3 regions of the Bradyrhizobium sp. WSM471 genome follow, and region 1 is predicted to be linked to each of the others. Evidence: predicted binding sites of a transcription regulator. Region 1 holds the regulator's gene; each other region holds the start of a gene.

What was found. Region 1 encodes PhoB, which activates phosphate uptake and scavenging genes when phosphate is short. Its sites were predicted from a motif close to TGTCATNNANCTGTCAT; they were not measured.
Region 2: BRA471DRAFT_RS02000 (DUF2794 domain-containing protein) is a predicted target of PhoB. The motif match lies at 3,161-3,177, and genes of this name have one in related genera.
Region 3: BRA471DRAFT_RS25365 (UDP-2,3-diacylglucosamine diphosphatase) is a predicted target of PhoB. The motif match lies at 3,303-3,319, and genes of this name have one in related genera.

The regions. Positions count from the first base shown of each region.
Region 1 covers NZ_CM001442.1:7,511,918-7,518,792, forward strand. The annotation lists gene BRA471DRAFT_RS34395 (Hsp33 family molecular chaperone) at 499-1,518, opposite strand; gene argF (ornithine carbamoyltransferase) at 1,809-2,756, opposite strand; gene BRA471DRAFT_RS34405 (aspartate aminotransferase family protein) at 2,756-3,958, opposite strand; gene BRA471DRAFT_RS34410 (GcrA family cell cycle regulator) at 4,414-4,926, shown strand; gene phoB (phosphate regulon transcriptional regulator PhoB) at 5,131-5,838, opposite strand; gene phoU (phosphate signaling complex protein PhoU) at 5,853-6,569, opposite strand; gene pstB (phosphate ABC transporter ATP-binding protein PstB) at 6,580-6,875, opposite strand, start outside.
Region 2 covers NZ_CM001442.1:413,890-420,764, forward strand. The annotation lists gene acnA (aconitate hydratase AcnA) at 1-1,620, shown strand, start outside; gene BRA471DRAFT_RS01995 (thioredoxin family protein) at 1,852-2,643, shown strand; gene BRA471DRAFT_RS02000 (DUF2794 domain-containing protein) at 3,241-3,609, shown strand; gene BRA471DRAFT_RS02005 (GNAT family N-acetyltransferase) at 3,726-4,256, opposite strand; gene BRA471DRAFT_RS02010 (Bax inhibitor-1/YccA family protein) at 4,485-5,276, opposite strand; gene BRA471DRAFT_RS02015 (ABC transporter permease) at 5,547-6,875, opposite strand, start outside.
Region 3 covers NZ_CM001442.1:5,581,609-5,588,483, forward strand. The annotation lists gene BRA471DRAFT_RS25355 (threonine/serine dehydratase) at 363-1,346, opposite strand; gene BRA471DRAFT_RS25360 (glycosyltransferase family 1 protein) at 1,410-2,453, opposite strand; gene BRA471DRAFT_RS25365 (UDP-2,3-diacylglucosamine diphosphatase) at 2,467-3,279, opposite strand; gene thiD (bifunctional hydroxymethylpyrimidine kinase/phosphomethylpyrimidine kinase) at 3,464-4,264, opposite strand; gene BRA471DRAFT_RS25375 (Lrp/AsnC family transcriptional regulator) at 4,394-4,639, shown strand; gene BRA471DRAFT_RS25380 (cytochrome c) at 4,664-5,593, opposite strand; gene BRA471DRAFT_RS25385 (CHRD domain-containing protein) at 5,749-6,165, shown strand; gene BRA471DRAFT_RS25390 (cystathionine gamma-synthase family protein) at 6,242-6,875, opposite strand, start outside.

The DNA of each region.
Region 1 (6,875 bases):
CATCGCGCCGGTTGGCGCAAGTGCCGCATTCGCCGGGGCTTGACCGTAGCAACGACGGCCAGGACCACACGGTTTTGCCGTACGCACGGCCCGCCATTTCGCCGCAGTTTTCCCAGCCCTGTCGACGGAGCCGGAAACTTACAGACGAGACTAAGCCTGACAGCGCCGCTCGTCGGAACGAAGCCTTGGGCTCACGGAGAGCAATCCGCCCTGCCCACGCCTTTCGCACCCGAACGCTGCCGCGTCCACCGCAAGCCCGGCTCGCGAACATGACGACCACAAGATCGCCCCTCAAGGATGAGCCGGGATGAGCGACATATACGCGATTTCCGAATTTCGGTAAAGTGGAATATTTTTGTGCGTATGGATTGACAGAGGGGCGACACAGAGGAGGTCCCGTAGCCCGGATGGAGCGCAAGCGTAGTCCGGGAAGGTGCCGAATGCCGGGCGAGCGGCCCCGGATTGCGCTGCGCTCCATCCGGGCTACGGGCTAACGTCTCACGCGTCCTCGACGCCCGCCTCATCCGGTGTGAACTCGTACACCGAGCTGCAGAACTCGCAGGTCACGACGACCTTGTCGTCCTTGACCATGGCGGCCCGGTCGTCGGACGAAAAGCTCTTCAGCATCGATGCCACCGCGTCGCGCGAGCAGGAGCATTGCGCCTTCAAGGGCAGCGGATTGAACACGCGCACGCCGCGCTCGTGGAACAGGCGGTAGAGCAGCCGCTCGCCGGACAGCTCCGGATCGATCAGCTCGACGTCTTCGACGGTCTCGATCAGCGAGCGCGCCTCGACCCAGGCATCGTCTTCAGCGACGGCATGCACTTCGACGCCCTCGGGCGCATCGCCGGGATGCAGATCGGCCTGCCGCGCGCGCTCGGGCGCCTTCGGCAGGAACTGCATCAGCATGCCGCCGGCACGCCAGCGATGCTTGCCGCCGTCATTCGAACGCCATTCCTCGCCGACGGCGAGGCGCACGCGGGTCGGGATCTGCTCGGAGCGCAGGAAATATTCGTGAGCGGCGTCTTCGAGGCTGCCGCCGTCGAGCGCGACCAGGCCCTGGTAGCGGCTCATGTCGGGGCCCTGGTCGATGGTCATGGCGAGATGACCGTGGCCCAGCAGCGCGCCGGAAGTCTTGCCGGAATCCTGGACTTCGCCGAGGCGCGCGGCGTCGTAGCGCGCATAGGCGCGCAGGCGATCCGGCGCCTGGTAGTCCACGACCAGGAACGACACCGGACCGTCGGTCTGCGCCTGGAGGATGAAGCGGCCCTCGAATTTCAGCGAGGAGCCGAGCAGCGTAGTCAGCACGATGGCCTCGCCGAGCAGCTTGCCGACCGGCGCGGGATAATCGTGCTTGGTCAGGATCTCGTCGAGCGCCGAACCAAGCCGCACCAGCCGACCGCGCACGTCGAGCGCGTCGACCTCGTAGGGCAGCACGGCGTCATCGATCGGAACCGCGGATGGCGCGCGAACCGGGCCTTCGGGCCCGGTTTTCATGTCAGGGGATTGGGAAACCATGGCGCTTATCTGGGGTCGGAAGGCGGAATTGGAAGGGGGGTTGGGGAACTGTACGAAGCAACCTCAACCTCGGTGTCGTCCCGGACAAGCGCTAGCCGCAGATCCGGGACCCATAACCACAGGATTACGCTACTGCGCGAGATGACAACTCCGAATCCTCGCCAAACGACTTCCTGTGGTTATGGGTCCCGGATCGGCGCTCCGTTCTGGACAACGCTACGCGTTGCCAGAAGCTGCGCTTGTCCGGGACGACGATCATATGTGAGGTGGCCGCCGGGATTCCAGCGAGATCACTTCACCTCGTCGAAGCACCAGGCCAGAATGCCCTTCTGCGCGTGCAGGCGGTTTTCGGCCTCGTCGAACACGACGGATTGCGGACCGTCGATCACCTCGTCGGTGACCTCCTCGCCGCGATGGGCGGGCAGGCAGTGCATGAACAGCGCATCGGGCTTGGCCAGCGACATCAGCTGGGCATTGACCTGATAGGGCTTGAGCACGTTATGGCGGTGCTCGCCTTCCTTGTCGCCCATCGACACCCAGGTGTCGGTCACGACACAATCGGCGCCGCGCACGGCGGCTTCGGCATCCGTGCCGAGCATGATCGGCGCGCCGGTCGCCTTGATGAAGTCGCGCATCGCTTTTTTCGGCGCGAGCTCCGGAGGCGTCGCGACATTGAGCTGGAACTTGAAGCGCTCGGCGGCGTGCGCCCAGGAGGCGAGCACGTTATTGTCGTCGCCGGTCCAGGCCACGGTCTTGCCCTCGATCGGGCCGCGATGTTCCTCGTAGGTCATGAGGTCCGCCATCACCTGGCAGGGATGCGAGCGCCGCGTCAGGCCGTTGATGACGGGGACGGTAGCGTTCGCAGCGAGCTCCAGCAGCGCATCGTGATTGAGGATGCGGATCATGATGGCATCGACGTAGCGCGACAGCACGCGCGCGGTGTCGGCGATGGTCTCGCCGCGACCGAGCTGCATCTCGGCGCCGGTGAGCATGATGGGCTCGCCGCCGAGCTGGCGCATGGCGACATCGAAAGACACCCGCGTCCGCGTCGAGGGGCGCTCGAAGATCATCGCCAGGGTCTTGCCTTCGAGCGGCCTGACCGGCTGATGCGCCTTCTGCTTCGCCTTCATCGCGGAGGACGCGGCCAGCATGCGCTTGAGCTCCGACAGCGGCAGCTCGTTGATATCGAGAAAGTGCTTCGGTGTTTTCTTGGGTGCTTTATCGGGCGACTTGCTCATCAGCTTGCCGCCCGCTTGTTGCCGGACAACGCGGTGCAGGCGCGCTCGAGCCGCCCGACGCTGTCCTCGATCTCGGCTTCGGTGACGATCAAAGGCGGCAGGAAACGCACGACATTGTCGCCGGCACCGACGGTGAGCAGCTTTTGGTCGCGCAAGGCGGCAACGAGATCGCCGGAAGGCACCACGGCCTTGATGCCGATCAGGAGGCCCTCGCCGCGCACTTCGCTGACGACATCGCTATGACGGTCGATCACGGAGGCGAGCTTCTGCTTCAGCAGCAGCGACATCCTCTGCACGTGGTCGAAGAATCCGGGCTTGAGCATGACGTCGAGCACGGCGTTCGCAGCGGCGATCGCGAGCGGATTGCCGCCGAAGGTCGAGCCGTGCGAGCCCGGCGTCATGCCGGACGCCGCTTCCGCGGTCGCAAGGCAGGCGCCGATCGGAAAGCCGCCACCGAGCGCCTTGGCCAGCGACATCACGTCGGGTTCGACGCCAAGGCGGCGGTACGCGAACAGATCGCCGGTGCGGCCCATGCCGGTCTGCACCTCGTCGAAGGCGAGCAACAAACCCTTCTCGTCGCAGAGCTGGCGCAACGCCCTCAAGAAGGCGGGCGTTGCCGAACGCACACCGCCTTCGCCCTGGATCGGCTCGATCAGGATGCCGGCGGTCTGCGGACCGATCGCCTTTTTCACCGCGTCGAGATCGCCATGCGCAACCTGGTCGAAGCCCTCCATCGGAGGGCCGAAACCTTCGAGATATTTTGCCGAACCCGTCGCGGCCAGCGTCGCCAGCGTGCGGCCGTGGAAGGCGCCTTCGAAGGTGATCATGCGATAGCGGTCTGGATGGCCCTTTGCCGCGTGATAGCGGCGCACGACCTTGATCACGCATTCCAGCGCTTCGGCGCCGGAATTGCAGAAGAACACGAAGTCCGCGAAACTTTCATTGCACAGGCGCGCGGCGAGCTTTTCGCCGTCCGGGCTCTGGAACAGGTTCGACATGTGCCAGAGCTTCGTGGCCTGCTCCTGCAACGCCGCGACCAGCGCCGGATGGGCATGGCCAAGCGCATTCACCGCCACCCCGGAGGTGAAATCGAGATAGCGCTCGCCGTTGGTCGCGATCAGCCAGCAGCCTTCGCCACGCTCGAAACCGAGGTCGGACCTGGCGAAAACGGGGAGCAAATGCGGCGCTGCGCTGTTAGTCATGACGGTCACTTGAATGTTGCGGACGGCGTGAGCGTGCATTGCGCAACGCACCATCGACCGGCCCGGAAAACGAAACGTGCCGCCTCTTGAGGGCGGCACGCACGACTATCTTAGGCCTGGTGAAACGGGTGTCAATGCCGCCCGGAAAGCCTCGCGAAACGCTGAATCCGTAGTCTTGCGGTGCCGATTTTGCGGGATTTAGCCACGGAACATGTGGAAGCGAGTCGGCGGACTCTTGCGCGGGAGTCACGCCATATTGTAGCGTTTGGATTGTCAGATACGACATCTCGTGCAGTGGTTCTGATCTTTAAGTCCTTATGTACCGGCGTAAACGTTCGGGCGTTCAAGACGCGCCCGGCGAGCCTTAAGGGATTCTGGCGGCACGGGTTTTTGAAGGCTTAGGCATTCGCTGCGAGGCCCCAGGATGGCTGGCGCGCAGCGAGGGAAAGGGTGCAATGACGGTTTTGACCTGGTCCGATGATCGCGTCGAGCAGCTGAAAAAGCTCTGGGAGGCCGGACTTTCGGCCAGCCAGATCGCGGCGGAGCTCGGCAATGTGACCCGCAATGCCGTGATCGGCAAAGTGCACAGGCTCGGCCTTTCGGGCCGCGCCAAGAGCCCATCATCGGCAGCGCCGCGGCCGCGCAAGGCGCGCCCCGCGCAGCACATGATGCGGGTGAGCCGCCCGATCTCGCGCGGCAACACCGCGCTGGCGCAGGCGTTTGAGGTCGAGGCGGAGCCGGATCCGGTCACCTACGACAACGTGGTGCCAATGAGCCAGCGGCTGTCGCTGCTGGAATTGAACGAGGCGACCTGCCACTGGCCGGTCGGCGATCCCTCCAGCCCGGACTTCTTCTTCTGCGGTGGAAGGGCGCTGTCCGGCCTGCCCTATTGCGCCCAGCACTCGCGCGTCGCGTACCAGCCGGCGTCGGATCGGCGCCGCGCACCGGTGAAGCCGGGTCCGCGCTAATCACGGCAAGTCGTCGCGCGAAGACAGTTCAATTGGAGTGTCGTCCTGGCGAAAGCCAGGACCATACTCCGAGCACGCAGTTGTTGCGCGAAAGGGGTCACTCCGAGTCTTCGCCAAACCACTCCCTGTGGTTATGGGTCCCGGATCAGCGCTCGCTTCGCTCGCTTGTCCGGGATGACGGCTGAGAACCTCAAGCCTGCAACCCTACACCTGCTCCGCCTTCGCGAAGCGATCATCCAGCGCGTAGCCGGCGCCGCGGACGGTGCGGATCGGGTCCTGCTCGCGGCCGAGATTGAGCAGCTTGCGCAGGCGGCCGATATGCACGTCGACGGTCCGCTCGTCGATATAGATGTCGCGGCCCCAGACGCTGTCGAGCAGCTGCTCGCGCGAGAACACCCGCCCCGGGTGCTCCAGGAAGAACTCCAGCAGGCGATATTCGGTCGGACCGAGATCGATCGGCCGGCCCGAGCGCGCCACGCGGCGCTTGTCGCGGTCGAGCTCGATGTCGCCAAAAGCAAGGACGGTGGCGAGCCGCTCGGGGCTTGCGCGCCGCAGCAGGCCCTTCACGCGCGCCAGCAGCTCCGGCACCGAGAACGGCTTGACGATGTAATCGTCGGCGCCGGTCGCAAGACCCCGCACCCGCTCGCTCTCCTCGCCGCGCGCGGTGAGCATGATGATCGGGAGCTGCTTGGTCTCGGGACGGGTGCGAAGCCGCCGGCACAATTCGATGCCTGACAGGCCCGGCAGCATCCAGTCGAGCACGATCAGATCGGGAATGTGCTCCTTGAGACGGGTGTCGGCGTCGTCGCCGCGCATCACCGTCTCGACGTCATAGCCGTCGCCTTCGAGGTTGTAGCGGAGAAGCTCGGTCAGGGCTTCCTCGTCCTCAACCACCATAATGCGTGCGCCCATCGGGTCGTCGCTCCTTAAGTGTTCGGTACCGTGTTGGCGAAGGTCGTCATGTCGCCCTTCGGCCGCTTGTCGGTGATCGCCTGGCCCTCGATCATGTAGAACACGGTCTCGGCGATGTTGGTGGCGTGGTCGCCGATCCGCTCGATGTTCTTGGCGCAGAACATCAGGTGAATACAGAACGAGATGTTGCGCGGATCCTCCATCATGTAGGTGAGGAGCTCGCGGAACAGCGAGGTGCAGATGGCGTCGACTTCCTCGTCGCCCTTCCACACCGCCATCGCCGCCGGCAGATCATGCGCGGCATAGGCGTCCAGCACCGACTTGACCTGCTGCTGCACGAGGTCGGTCATGTGCTCGAGGCCGCGGAACAGCTTGAGCGGATGGAAGTCCGTCTCCAGCGCCGCGACGCGCTTGCCCATGTTCTTGGCGAGGTCGCCGATGCGCTCGAGATCGGTCGCGACGCGCATGGCGCCGACGATCTCGCGCAGATCGACCGCCATCGGCTGGCGGCGGGCGATGGTGAGCACCGCGCGCTCCTCGATGCGCTTCTGCAGCGCGTCGAGCTCGGTGTCGGTGGCGACGACGCGCTGCCCGAGCGGGACGTCGCGGCGGATCAGTGCGTCGACGGACTCGACGATCATGCGTTCGGCGATCCCGCCCATCTCCGCAACCAGGCGGGTGAGTTCCTGGAGGTCGGTGTCGAAAGCCTTTGCGGTATGTTCGGAAGCCATGTCGCGTCTCCTAGCCGAACCGGCCGGTGATGTAATCCTGCGTGCGCCGGTCGGTCGGCGACGTGAAGATCTTGCTGGTATCGTCGAACTCGATCAGCTCGCCGAGATACATGAAGGCGGTCTTGTCGGAGACGCGCGCCGCCTGCTGCATGTTATGGGTGACGATCGCGATCGTGTAGTCCTCGGACAGCTCCTGGATCAGCTCCTCGACCTTGGCGGTCGAGATCGGGTCGAGCGCCGAACAGGGTTCGTCGAACAGGATCACCTCGGGCCGCACCGCGACGGTGCGGGCGATGCAGAGGCGCT
Region 2 (6,875 bases), 690 kb from region 1:
GTGTTCACGGAGACGCTGACGCTCGACCTCGGTGACGTCGTGCCCTCGATGGCCGGCCCGAAGCGCCCCGAAGGCCGCATTGCGCTGCCATCCGTGGCCGAGGGCTTCTCGCTCGCGCTCGCCAGCGAATACAAGAAGGCCGAGCAGCCGGCGAAGCGCTTTGCCGTCGAAGGCAAGAAGTTCGACATCGGCCATGGCGACGTCGTGATCGCCGCGATCACCTCCTGCACCAACACCTCGAACCCGAGCGTGCTGATCGGCGCCGGTCTTCTGGCGCGCAACGCCGCCGCGAAGGGCCTCAAGGCAAAGCCGTGGGTGAAGACCTCGCTCGCCCCGGGCAGCCAGGTGGTGGCGGCCTATCTCGCCGATTCCGGTCTCCAGGCCGATCTCGACAAGGTCGGCTTCAACCTGGTCGGTTTCGGCTGCACCACCTGCATCGGTAATTCCGGTCCGCTGCCCGAGGAGATCTCGAAGTCGATCAACGACAACGGCATCGTCGCGGCTGCGGTGCTCTCCGGTAACCGCAACTTCGAAGGCCGTGTCTCGCCGGACGTGCAGGCGAACTATCTCGCCTCGCCGCCGCTCGTGGTCGCCCACGCGCTCGCGGGCACCGTCACCAAGAATCTCGCCGTCGAGCCGCTCGGTGAAGGCAAGGACGGCAAGCCGGTGTACCTCAAGGACATCTGGCCGACGACAAAGGAGATCAACGCCTTCATGAAGAAGTTCGTGACCGCGTCGATCTTCAAGAAGAAGTATGCCGACGTGTTCAAGGGCGACACCAACTGGCGCAAGATCAAGACCGTCGAGAGCGAAACCTATCGCTGGAACATGAGCTCGACCTATGTGCAGAACCCGCCCTATTTCGAAGGCATGAAGAAGGAGCCGGAGCCGGTCACCGACATCGTCGAGGCCCGCATCCTCGCCATGTTCGGCGACAAGATCACCACCGACCACATCTCGCCTGCCGGTTCGATCAAGCTCACCTCGCCCGCGGGCAAATATCTCAGCGAGCACCAGGTGCGTCCGGCCGACTTCAACCAGTACGGCACGCGGCGCGGCAACCATGAAGTCATGATGCGCGGCACCTTCGCCAATATCCGCATCAAGAATTTCATGCTGAAGGGCGCCGACGGCAACATTCCGGAAGGCGGTCTCACCAAGCACTGGCCGGACGGTGAGCAGATGTCGATCTACGACGCCGCGATGAAGTACCAGCAGGAACAGGTGCCGCTGGTGGTGTTCGCCGGCGCCGAATACGGCAACGGCTCGTCGCGCGACTGGGCCGCGAAGGGCACGCGTCTGCTCGGCGTGCGCGCCGTGATCTGCCAGAGCTTCGAGCGCATCCACCGCTCCAATCTGGTCGGCATGGGCGTGCTGCCGCTGACCTTCGAGGACGGCACCTCCTGGTCCTCGCTTGGCCTGAAGGGCGACGAGAAGGTCACGCTGCGTGGTCTCATCGGCGATCTGAAGCCGCGCCAGAAGCTTACCGCCGAGATCGTCTCCGGCGACGGTTCGCTGCAGCGCGTTTCGCTGCTTTGCCGCATCGATACGCTGGACGAGCTCGAATACTATCGCAACGGCGGCATCCTGCATTACGTGCTGCGCAAGCTCGCGGCGTAAGCGCGGATTTGTGAACGGTGGCTCACTGCGAAGTGAGTAGTAGGTTACACGAAGGCGGCCTATCACAAGGCCGCCTTCACGCGTTTGCGGCAGGCTTCAGATGGGCCCGCCCGGCAGAGAACCTCGTCTTGGACGGTTCTTGGACGGACAAATGGGTGAGGTCCGTAAGACTACGGTGACCATCCGGCGGTAAGATTTCCCTCTCACGAGCAATGGTGTGCGGCGTTCGACATGACAACAATGACGGCTTCTCATCTGGTTTCACGCAACGTGATCTCGAGGTGGTCCGGCGCCCTCTGGTCGGGTGCACTTGGTCTCTGTGCGATCGTCGCCGTCATTCGCCCTGCCGAGGCTGATCCCCGCGCCGTTGTCGAATTGTTTACCTCGCAGGGCTGCTCCTCCTGCCCGCCGGCCGACAAGATCATCGGCGATCTCTCCCGCGATCCCTCGATCATCGCGCTGAGCATGCCGATCGACTATTGGGACTATCTCGGCTGGAAGGACACATTGGCCGATTCGCGCTTCTCTGCACGGCAGCGGGCCTATTCACGCATGCGCGGCGACCGCGAAGTCTACACGCCGCAGGTTGTGGTCAACGGCTCCACGCATGTCGTCGGCAGCGACCGCACCGGCATCGAAATCGCCATCGGCAAAACCGACACGGGCACTGGTGTGATGAGCGTGCCCGTGACGATGTCGCTCGCTGGCAAACAGATCAACGTCTCGGTGGCCGCGAGCAAGGAGCCGACGGCGTCCCACGGCGAGGTCTGGATCTGCTCCATTGCGAAGTCGGTGCCGATCGCGATCAGCCGTGGCGAAAATCGCGGACAGCAGGTCATCTATCACAACGTGGTGCGCAACCTGCTCAAGGTCGGCGACTGGACCGGCCGTCCGGAAAGCTGGACGGTGCCGATCGAGAACCTCACGCGCGACGGCGTCGACGGTGCCGTGGTCTATGTCCAGGACGGCAGCCGGGAGAGACCGGGCCCGATGCTGGGCGCGGCGTACACGTCGCTGCACTGATTCGATTCTTTCTTCCTAGGCGTCGTACTCGCTCTCAACCCTCATGGTGAGGAGCGCGCCCTTGCGCGCGTCTCGAACCATGCAGGCCCGGCGGCAGACATCTCAGGCCTCGATCCTTCGAGGCGCCGCTTCGCGGCTCCTCAGGATGAGGGGAGAGAGTTTGTGCTGAGATGGTGAGATATCCGTCGAGGCAGAAACATCCCGACACGAACAAAACCGACCCAAACAAAAAAGGACCAACTCGCGTTGGCCCTCCTTGTCGTGCGAACAGACCCGATCCTGACGGCCCCGGGGGGCTGGGGGCTGAGGAATCCGGAACCGAAAGGACCGGGTCAACGCACATAGGTCTTTTCGCAATGCAGGGCGGCAGTCGCTTGGCGGAAAAGCGGCGACACTATGATTCCTGCTAACGATCCCGTGACGGTTTGCCGCGACAGAGTTCCACCGCTGCGTGTGGGCGGATTTGCCCCGGATTCAGAGTCCTTTTGAGGGCCTTGCGGTGGGGAACAGTTGGCGCGATCATGCAACTGTCATGATCCGCGGTTCCGGGGACGGTCTTCGCGGACGTGGTCATGCTGATGCGACAGGAGGCGGCCTATGAGTCTGTCGGAGGATGCCGATCCGAGCGAACAGCGCGCGGCGGCGCGGCCCGCCGCGTCGAATGCGCAGCTGAGCCGCGTGACGTTCAACCGGCTCGAGCTGCACCGTATTCTCAATCTCTACGGCCGGATGGTCGCGGACGGCGAGTGGCGCGACTATGCCATCGACTTCCTCAGGGATCGCGCCGTGTTCTCGGTCTTTCGCCGCGCCTCGGAGGTGCCGATCTATCGTATCGAGAAGGATCCGCGCCTCGCGCGCAAGCAGGGCATGTACAGCGTGATCTCGGCGACGGGCCTGATCCTGCGCCGTGGCCACGAGCTGGAGCGCGTGCTCCTGGTGATCGATCGCAAGCTGGCGGTGGTGTGAGCACCCCCGTCATTCCGGGGCGCGACGAAGTCGCGAACCCGGAATCTCGATATTGTTCGCCCACAACTTCTGGATTCCGGGTTCACGCTGCGCGTGCCCCGGAATGACGGTAGCCTCTACTTCCCCGGCACCGTACCCGCGCCCTCACCAAGATCCCGCTGCATCATCACCGTGTCCAGCCAGCGGCCGAATTTCAGCCCGACGCTGGGATGCGTGCCGATCATCTTGAAGCCGGCCTTGGTGTGCACGCCGACCGAGCCGGCATTGGCGGAATCGCCGATCACGGCGATCATCTGGCGGAAGCCGCGCGCCTCGCATTCGACGATCAGCCGCTCCAGCAGGAGCGCTCCGATGCCGCGGCGGTGGAAGGATGGATCGAGATAGATCGAGTTCTCGACGGTGAAGCGGTAGGCCGGCCGCGGCCGGTAGGCGCCGGCATAGGCGTAGCCGGCGACGCGCCCGTCGAGGATGGCGACGAAATAGGGATAGCCGCCGTCGATCAGCGTGCGGTAGCGGCGCGTCATCTCGGCGAGGTCGGGCGGCTCCAGCTCGAACGTCGCGGTGCCCTCGCGGACGGCCTGCTGGTAGATGGCGGTGATGGCGGGAAGGTCGGCCTCAGTGGTGGGCCTGATATCGGGTGCGGACATGGGGCGAGATTAGAGCCTTCCCGGGACGGCTGGAAGAGGCAACGGTGCTTCCTCATGCTCCGTCATTGCGAGGAGCCCTTGCGACGAAACAATCCAGAAATGCGCCAGAGGAGGGACTCTGGATTGCTTCGCTTAGCTCGCAATGACGGTGGGTGTTGAGAGGCTCGCCCCAAACAAAAACCCCGGCCTTTCGGCCGGGGCTGGTGTCGTTCACTCTCGCCTCAGCGCTTAGTCGCGCTGGCCGAGGAGCTGCAGGAGCAGCGTGAACAGGTTGATGAAGTTCAGGTACAGCGACAGCGCGCCGGTGATGGCCGCACGCTCTGCGATGTCACCGCCGGCCGAGGCGTAGCCGTAGATGTAGTCGTTCTTCAGCCGCTGGGTATCCCAGGCGGTGAGGCCCGCGAACACCAGCACGCCGACCACCGACACGACGAACTGCAGCACCGAGCTCGCCAGGAACAGGTTCACCAGGCTCGCGATGACGATGCCGATCAGGCCCATGAACAGGAACGAGCCCATTCCGCTCATGTCACGCTTGGTGGTGTAGCCGTAGAGGCTGAGTGCGCCGAAGGTCGCCGCGGTGATGAAGAACACCCGCACGATCGAGGTGTGGGTGAACACCAGGAAGATCGAGGACAGCGAGATGCCCATCAGCGCCGCGAACACCCAGAACAGGATCTGGGCCGTCGAGGGAGCGAGACGGTTGATGCCTGCCGAGATCACGAACACCATGGCGAGCGGCGCGAGCATAAACAGCCACTTCAGCGGGCTGACGAACATCGCGTAGCCGAACGGCGTCAGGAACAGCTTGCCGACGCGGACGGCTTCCGGGGTCGGAACGTCAGTCACGGCGGCCATGTAGACGCCGAGCGCGGCAAGGCCGGTGATGGCCAGGCCGATGCTCATGTAGTTGTAGATGCGCAGCATGTAGGCGCGCAGGCCGGCATCGACCGTCGCGGCGTCAACACGCCCGGCGGCCCTGCCGAAAGGAGAAGCGTAGTTACGGTCTAGGTCCGACATGGTCGAATTCCCGTTGGTTGGTCCGGTCCGGCATTAGGGTCGCCATGCCGCCGGTTCGTCAAATTCTATCTCGGATACCGATGTCTGCCGACTAAATTTTGGCTAACAATCGGGAATCCGAACCCACTCGATATGTGGGAAACTAACACATCCGCTGCAACCTTCCACGCGCGGCTGAATGTCGCCCTCGCCCGCAATTCTGGCGAGCAGACGTGGTTAATCGCTGGAATCGTGCGATTTGGCTCCCGCGCAACCGCCCGCTACCATTTGTCACAAATTCCGCAACACGGTGGCGGGCTTTTTGTTCAACGCCAGGAGCGTGCCGGCGAGCCCGAGGCCCACCGTGACGACCAAGGCAGCCGCGACCACGCCGGCGGCGCTGCCGGCCTGCCAGACGAAAGTGAGGGTCATCAGCCGGGTCACGATCATCCAGGCCGCGACGCTGCCGGCGAAAACGCCGAACACCGCGGTGGCGAGCCCGATCAGAAGGTATTCGAGCGCATAGGCGCCGAGCAGCCGCAGCCGGGTCGCGCCCAAGGTCTTGAGGATCACCGCATCGTAGACCCTGTGACGATGCCCGGCGGCGAGCGCGCCGCCGAGCACCAGGATCGCCGAGATCAGGGTCACCGCGCTGGCGCCACGGATCGCCAGCGCAAGGTTGGTCACGACCGAGCCGACCGTCTCCATCACCTCGCGCACGCGCACGCTCGTCACCATCGGATAGGCGTCGGCGACCTCCCTGATGATCTTGCCGTCGCCGGCCGCATCGCCGCCGGCTTCCGTCAGCGTCGCGATATGGGTGTGCGGCGCGCCCTTGAAGGCGTTCGGCGAGAACACCAGGACGAAATTGATGCCGAGGCCCTGCCAGTCGATGGTGCGCAGATTGCTGATCTTGGCGGGGATGTCGCGGCCGAGGATATTGACCACGACCTCGTCGCCGAGCTCGAGGCCTAGGCCGTCCGCGATCTTCTTCTCCATCGAAACCAGTGGCGGGCCGGAATAATCGGCGCTCCACCACTCGCCCTCGACCACCTTGGAGCCCTTCGGCAGCTCGGCGGTATAGGTCAGGCCACGGTCGCTCTGCAGCACCCACTCGGAATCGGTGCTGGGCTTGAGCTCCTCGGCGCGGACGCCACGGGCTCCGACGATCCGCCCGCGCAGCATGGGCACGTCATCGACCTTCGCGCCGGGGGCGATCTGGCGCAGATAGGAGTCGAACTGCTCGGACTGCGTGCTCGGAATGTCGATGAAGAAGAACGATGGTGCGTGCTCGGGCAGCGCCGCCAGGAACTGCCGGCGCAGATTGCCGTCGATCTGGGTGATGGTGACGAGCACGGCGAGCCCGAGCCCCAGCGACAGCACGACCGAGGGCGTCAGCGCGCCCGGCCGGTGGATGTTGGCAATCGCAAGTCGCAGCATCGGCCACCGCGTGCGCGGCAGCCGCCGCGCGATCGTCATCAGCAGGGCGGCAATGCCGCGCAGCAGCGCGAACACGACGACGGAGGAGGCCACGAACACAGCGGCGATGCGCTTGTCGAAGGAGAGGCCAATCACGACAGCGATGAGCAGCGCGATCACGACGGCCATGAAGATGAGATA
Region 3 (6,875 bases), 1.9 Mb from region 1:
GTGCTTCCACAAACGAGGATCCCGCGAGAGGAAAGAGCCCCCACCCGGCGCTTCGCGCCGACCTCCCCCGCAAGCGGGAGAGGTTGCACCGAGCAAAGCGGCGAGTTCGAACCCACATGCGACAAATAAAGAAGGGGCAGAGCGGTGACGCTCTGCCCCTCTTCGCATTGGGGAATAGATATGATCAGCATTGGCGCGCTCTGAGCGCGCGCCTCGTCCTTCGAGACGACCGCTCCGCGGTCTCCTCAGGATGAGGCTAATCAGCATCGGGGCCGATTGAAGCTGCTGCCGCGCACGCCTTCCTCATCCTGAGGAGCCCGCCAAAGCGGGCGTCTCGAAGGATGGCCACAGGGAAACTGCTCTCAGGCCACCAGCTCGGCGAACAGATCGGCGTCGACATTGCCGCCCGAGAGCACAATGACGACGTTCTTGCCGGCAACATCAAGTCGCCCCGCAAGCAGCGCGGCCAGGCCGACCGCTCCGCCCGGCTCGACCACGAGCTTCAGCTCGCGATAGGCAAAGGCGACGGCCGCGCCGACTTCCTTGTCCGACGCGGTCACGCCGCGCGCGAGCAGCTTGCTGTTGATTGCAAAGGTCATCTCGCCGGGGATCAGGGCCATCAGCGCATCGCAGATGGTGCGGCCGGCGGGTGCGTGCGGCTCGCGGTGGCCCGCGGTCAGCGACAGGCCGTGATCGTCGAACGCTTCGGGCTCGGCCACGACGATTTGGGCCAGCGGAAAGCGTGCCTTTACGGCCGTCGCGACGCCCGCGATCAGGCCGCCGCCGGAGGCCGGCGCTACCACGATATCTGGGGCGAGACCAAGTGCCGCCATGTCCTCGGCGATCTCGCGGCCGGCCGTGCCTTGGCCGGCGATCACGAAGGGATCGTCATAGGGCCTGACCAGCGTCGCGCCGCGCTTCTCGGCGATACCGCGCGAGATCGCCTCGCGGTCGTCGCGGTCGCGGTCGTACAGCACGACCTCGGCACCGTAGGATTTGGTGCGCTCGCGCTTCGACAACGGCGCATCCGCAGGCATCACGATGGTCGCCTGCATGTCGAGGATCTTGGCCGCCGCCGCCACGCCCTGGGCGTGGTTGCCGGAGGAGAACGCGACTACGCCGCCGGCGCGCTTGTCCTGCGGGATCGAGGCGACCTTGTTGAAGGCACCGCGGAACTTGAACGAACCGGTGCGCTGGAGCATCTCCGGCTTGAGATAGACCTTTGCGCCGACGCGTTCGTTGAGCACGGGAAAGGACAGCAGCGGCGTGCGGACGGCGAAGGGTGCGATCACGCGTGCTGCGGCATCGATATCGGCAGGGCCGATCGGGAGGAGCTGTTCTGTCATGCCCGATGTTATCGCGGCGGATGAGGCGCGGGCAAGGCATGTCTGCGCGAGCGCTTCTTCCCCTCAGGCGACGAATCGCGCCGGTTCTGCCCCGTTCCGGCCCGGCAGCACCGCATCGACCGCCAAAATGCTGTCGATAAAGGCCCGGGCCGAGGCTTCCCAGGTGTAGTTGGCGGCGAATTCGACGCAGTCCTGCCGGGAGATGTCCAGCGCGGCGAAGCAGGCACCGCGCAGATCGTGATCGAGCGCGCCGACCGGGGCATCGCCGATCACGTCGCGGGGGCCCTTCACCGGGAAGGCCGCGACCGGCAGGCCGCTCGCCAGCGCTTCGAGCAGAACGAGGCCGAACGTGTCGGTCTTGCTCGGAAACACGAAGACGTCAGCGGCCGCATAGATGTCCGCCAGCTCCTCGCCGTGCTTTTCGCCGAGGAAGATCGCGTCCGGATAGGCCTCCTCCAGCGCGACACGCGCCGGACCGTCGCCGACAATCACCTTGGTGCCGGGCAGGTCGAGGTCGAGGAACGCCTCGAGATTCTTCTCCACCGCGACCCGGCCGACCGAGAGGAACACCGGTGCCGGCAGGCAGAGATCGATCGCGCGGGGATGGAACAAATGGGTGTCGACGCCGCGCGGCCACAGCACGACATTGTCGAAGCCGCGCTCGGTCAGCTCGCTGGCGAGCGCCGGCGTTGCCGCCATCACGGCGCGGCTGGGGCTGTGAAATCGGCGCAGCGCCCGCCAGATCAGCGAGCCCGGCACCGGCACGCGGGCGCGGACATATTCGGGAAAGCGGGTGTGGAAGCTGGTCGTGAAGGGCAGCTTGCGCTGGCGGCAATAACGCCGAACCATCAGGCCGATCGGACCCTCCGTCGCGATGTGGATGCTGTCCGGGTGCGCCTCTTCGATCAGCTTTGCGATTCTGCCCGGCCGCGGCATGGCCAGCCGCACGTCACGGTAGCTCGGCATCGCAAAGGTGCGGAACGATTGCGGCGTCAGGAACGAGAATTCGACGTCGAGGCTTTTGGCACCGTCAGCAAGTTTGGTCAGCGTCCGAACCACACCGTTGACTTGCGGGTGCCAGGCGTCGGTCGCGACCAGGATGCGCATCAGGCTGCCTTTGTCATGCAGCTCTGGCTGCAACCTGCGGGACCTGTGCCGGCTTCTCGGCCTGGTCCGCCCAGGTGATGATCTCGAAACGGCCATCGTCGTGCTCGACCAGCGCCGTGCAGCTCTCGACCCAGTCGCCGCAATTCATGTAGCGGATGCCGCCCTCGTCGCGGATCACCGCGTAGTGGATGTGACCGCAGATCACGCCGTCGGCGTCGTGGCGCCGCGCCTCGGCGGCGAGCGCCTGCTCGAACGCGCCGATATAGTTCACCGCATTCTTCACCTTCTGCTTGGCCCATTGCGACAGCGACCAATAGGGCACCTTGAACATGCGCCGGAAGAAGTTGACGAAGCGATTCAGCTGGATCGCGAAATCGTAGGCCTTGTCGCCGAGATGGGCGAGCCAGCGTGCGTTCTGCACCACGAGGTCGAAGATGTCGCCGTGGATGACGAGATAGCGCTTGCCGTCAGCGCCGGAGTGGACGGTGTTCTCGACCACGTCGATGCCGCCGAAATGCGTGCCGTAATAGTTGCGCAGGAACTCGTCGTGATTACCGGGGATGTAGATCACCTTGGCGCCCTTGCGCGCCTTGCGCAAAAGCTTCTGGACCAGGTCGTTATGCGATTGCGGCCAATGCCAGCTCGATTTCAGCGCCCAGCCGTCGACGATATCGCCGACGAGATAGATCGTGTCGGCATCATGGAAACGCAGGAAGTCGAGCAGAAGGTCGGCTTGAGAACCGCGGGCTCCGAGATGAACGTCGGAGATGAACAACGTGCGAAAGCGCCGCTCCGGGCTCTCGTCACTCACATCGTAACTTCCCATGCGCCAGCCTGTAACAATGTCCCGTGACAGGGGGATGACCAATTGAACCTTTGAGGCACCTTCGGATACGAATCGCGCTTGCCTCGCCCACCCCGCGAATATCAGTCGCATGCGACAATCAGGCGACATGGCGTCGCAGCGGCCTCCGCAAGAACCCGGAACCGCGGCGCGCTCGCGAGCGGCGTCAGTAGAATTTGTGGAAATGATGGATCGGGCCGTGGCCGTGGCCGACGCTGAAGCGGTCGGCGGCGGCGATCGCCGCGCTGATCCAGGTCTTGGCGTTGCGCACGGCGCGCTCGAGATCCTCGCCTCGGGCGAGCCCCGCGGCAACCGCCGAGGACAGCGAGCAGCCGGTGCCATGGGTATTGCGAGTGGCAACGCGCGGCGCGGCGAGCGCGATCGTGGTGCTGGCATCGACGAGATAGTCGATGCTCTCGGCGCCCTCGCCGTGCCCGCCCTTGATCAGGACCGCCCGGCAGCCGAGCGCCAGCAGCCGGCGCCCCTGGCTTTCGATCTCGGCCTCGCTGGCCGCGACCGGTTCGCCGAGCAGAGCCGCGGCCTCGGGCAGATTGGGTGTGATCACCGAAGCCAGCGGCATCAGTTTAATGCGCAGGGCGTCGACAGCTTCGGACGCGAGCAGGCGATCGCCCGATGTCGCCACCATCACGGGATCGAGCACGATATGCCGGGGCGCCCAGCGCGACAGCGCGGCCGCGATCGCATCGATGCTGGCGGCTTGCGCCACCATGCCGATCTTGACCGCGCCGACCTCGAGATCGGAGAACACCGCGTCGATCTGCGCGGTGACGAATTCGGCGGGCACCGCGTGAATGCCGGTGACGCCGCAGGTGTTCTGCGCCGTCAGCGCCGTGATGGCGGACGCGCCAAAAACGCCGAGCGCGGCAAAGGTCTTCAGGTCGGCCTGGATGCCGGCGCCGCCGCTCGAATCGGAGCCGGCAATGGTCAGCGCGACGGGCGTCGTCATGGGGCGATTTTCCGCGTTTTCGAAGCCATGGCCCGTCCTAGCGCGCCTCCCCCAGCCCAGCAAGTTCGCTTGCTAAATCCGGCCGGGTTTGGCCTATTAGCCGTCAGATATGCTTTCGGAGTGACCGCGATGGTTCCCTTTTTCGTCCAGATCAAATGCAAGCTCGGTCAATCCTATGTGGTCGCCAATGCGCTTGCCGAAGCCGAGATCGCCTCCGAGATCTATTCCACGGCCGGGCAATACGACCTGCTGGTGAAGTTCTACGTCGACAACGACACCGATATCGGCCACTTCGTCAACGAGAAGGTGCAGGTGCTGCCCGGGATCCAGGACACCCTCACCATCATCACCTTCAAGGCGTTTGGCGCGAGTTGATCGTCCGGAAAGGAGCGGGCCTGATCAGGCGCCGCCCTCCTTGCGCTTGGGACGCGGCGGACCGTCCACCGGCGGCAGCGATTTGAGATAGTCCGCCATCGCCGCGAGATCGTCGTCCGGCAATTGCGAGGTGTTCTTGATCACCCGCGTCATCGCGCCGCCGACGCTGTCGCCGTCGGGCAATTCGCCGGTCTTCAGGAAATAGGCAATATCCTTCGCGCTCCACTCGCCAAGGCCCTTCTGGGTGATGTTGGGCACCCACCCCTCGCCTTCCGGATTGGGTCCGCCGGCGAAGCGTTGTCCGGCGATGATGCCGCCAAGCGCATTGCGCGGGCTGTGGCATTCCGCGCAATGGCCAAAACTGTTGACGAGATAGGCGCCGCGATTCCACTGCGGCGACTTCGCGCTGTCGGCGACGAAGGGCTTGCCGTCCAGAAATAAGAATTTCCAGATGCCGACGTTGCGGCGGATATTGAACGGAAAGCGCACGTCGTGGTCGCGCACCTTGCCTGCAACGGCCGGTAGCGTTTTCAGGTACGCAAAGAGATCGAGCACGTCCTCGCGCCTGGCGTGCTGATAGGACGTGTAGGGAAAGGCCGGAAAATAATGCCGTCCCTCCGGCGAGACCCCGTGCATCACCGCGTTGACGAATTCGGCCTGGCTCCATTTGCCGATGCCGTCGGTCGGATCGGACGAGATGTTCGGCGCGTAGAACGTTCCGAACGGCGACTTGATCGCGACGCCGCCGCCGAGCCTGAGACGATCGGGCTGGTCGGGGACGGCATGGCATGAGGCGCAGCCGCCGGCGTTGAACATCACCTCGCCATTGGCAAGATCAGGGACGCGGGCAGGCGCGATGCCGGCGGCCGCCACCACCGGCGCGCTGAGCCACCAATAGACGCCGGCTGCGGCGAGTGCGGCGAGCAGCGCCACGGAGATTGTTCGTCGCAATATGCGGTCCTTTCGTCGTCGCGGCGAAGCTTATGACCGATGTCCTCGCGGCTCCAGCCACGAAGAATTTAGCCCACCGCGGCCTGAAACGGGAATAAACTGAAATGCCGGCTGTTGGAAGTTTGGCGGCCCAAACGGGTTCAGCAGGGAGAAAAATCATGAACAAGATCGTCATCGCGATGTCATTGCTTGGCGCCGTTGCTCTTGCAGGTTCGGCCAGCGCGGAAAAGCTGAAAGCAACGCTCGACGCCAAGTCCGAGGTCCCCGCAACGACCAGCAGCGGCACCGGAACGGCTGATCTGGATTACGACGCCGCCAGCAAGAAGCTGTCCTGGAAGGTCACCTATTCCGGTCTGTCCGGCCCCGCCACCGCCGCGCATTTCCACGGACCTGCCGAACCCGGCAAGAACGCCGGCGTTGCGATCCCGATTCCCGGCGCAGCCACCAGCCCGGCCGAGGGCTCGGCGACACTGACCGACGCGCAGGCGGCCGATCTGCTCGGCGGCAAGCTCTACGTCAACATCCACACCGCGGCCAATCCGGGCGGCGAGATCCGCGGTCAGGTGATGAAGTAACCTTCGCACAGACCAGCAAAAAGGGCGGCTGCCATCGCAGCCGCCCTTTTCGATTCCGCGTACGCTGGCGCAGGCGTCACACCTCAGGTTCGGCCGCGTTCAGCGCCTGTGCGAGGTCGGCGATCAAATCCGACGGGTGTTCGATGCCGATCGACAGCCGGATCGTGGAATCGAGCACGCCGATCTTCCGGCGGATGTCGGCGGGAACGCCGGAATGGGTCATGGTGGCAGGCAGGCTCGCAAGCGACTCCGTTCCACCAAGACTCACCGCCAGCTTGAGGATTTGCAGCGCGTTGAGGAACTTCATGGCGGCGGCCTTACCGCCGACGATGTCGAACGAGAACGTGGACCCCGCCCCTGTGCATTGCCGCGCAAACACACGTCCGTCCGGCGACGCGGCGTCGTGATGACCGAGATAGTGCACCTTGGCCACCCTGGGGTGATCGCGCAGATAGTCCGCCACGAGGCGCGCATTCGCGTCGGCCTTTTCCATGCGCAGGCTCAGCGTCTCCAGCGATCGGTTGATCATCCAACAGGAATGCGGATCGAGCTGCGTGCCGATGGCGCCCCGTAGCGCCTTGATGCCTTTCACGACCGCTTTGGCGCCGAGCGCGGCGCCCGCGATCAGATCGGAATGACCGCCGACATATTTCGTGAGCGAGTACAGGGAAATATCCGCGCCATGCTCGATCGGCCGCTGAAACACCGGT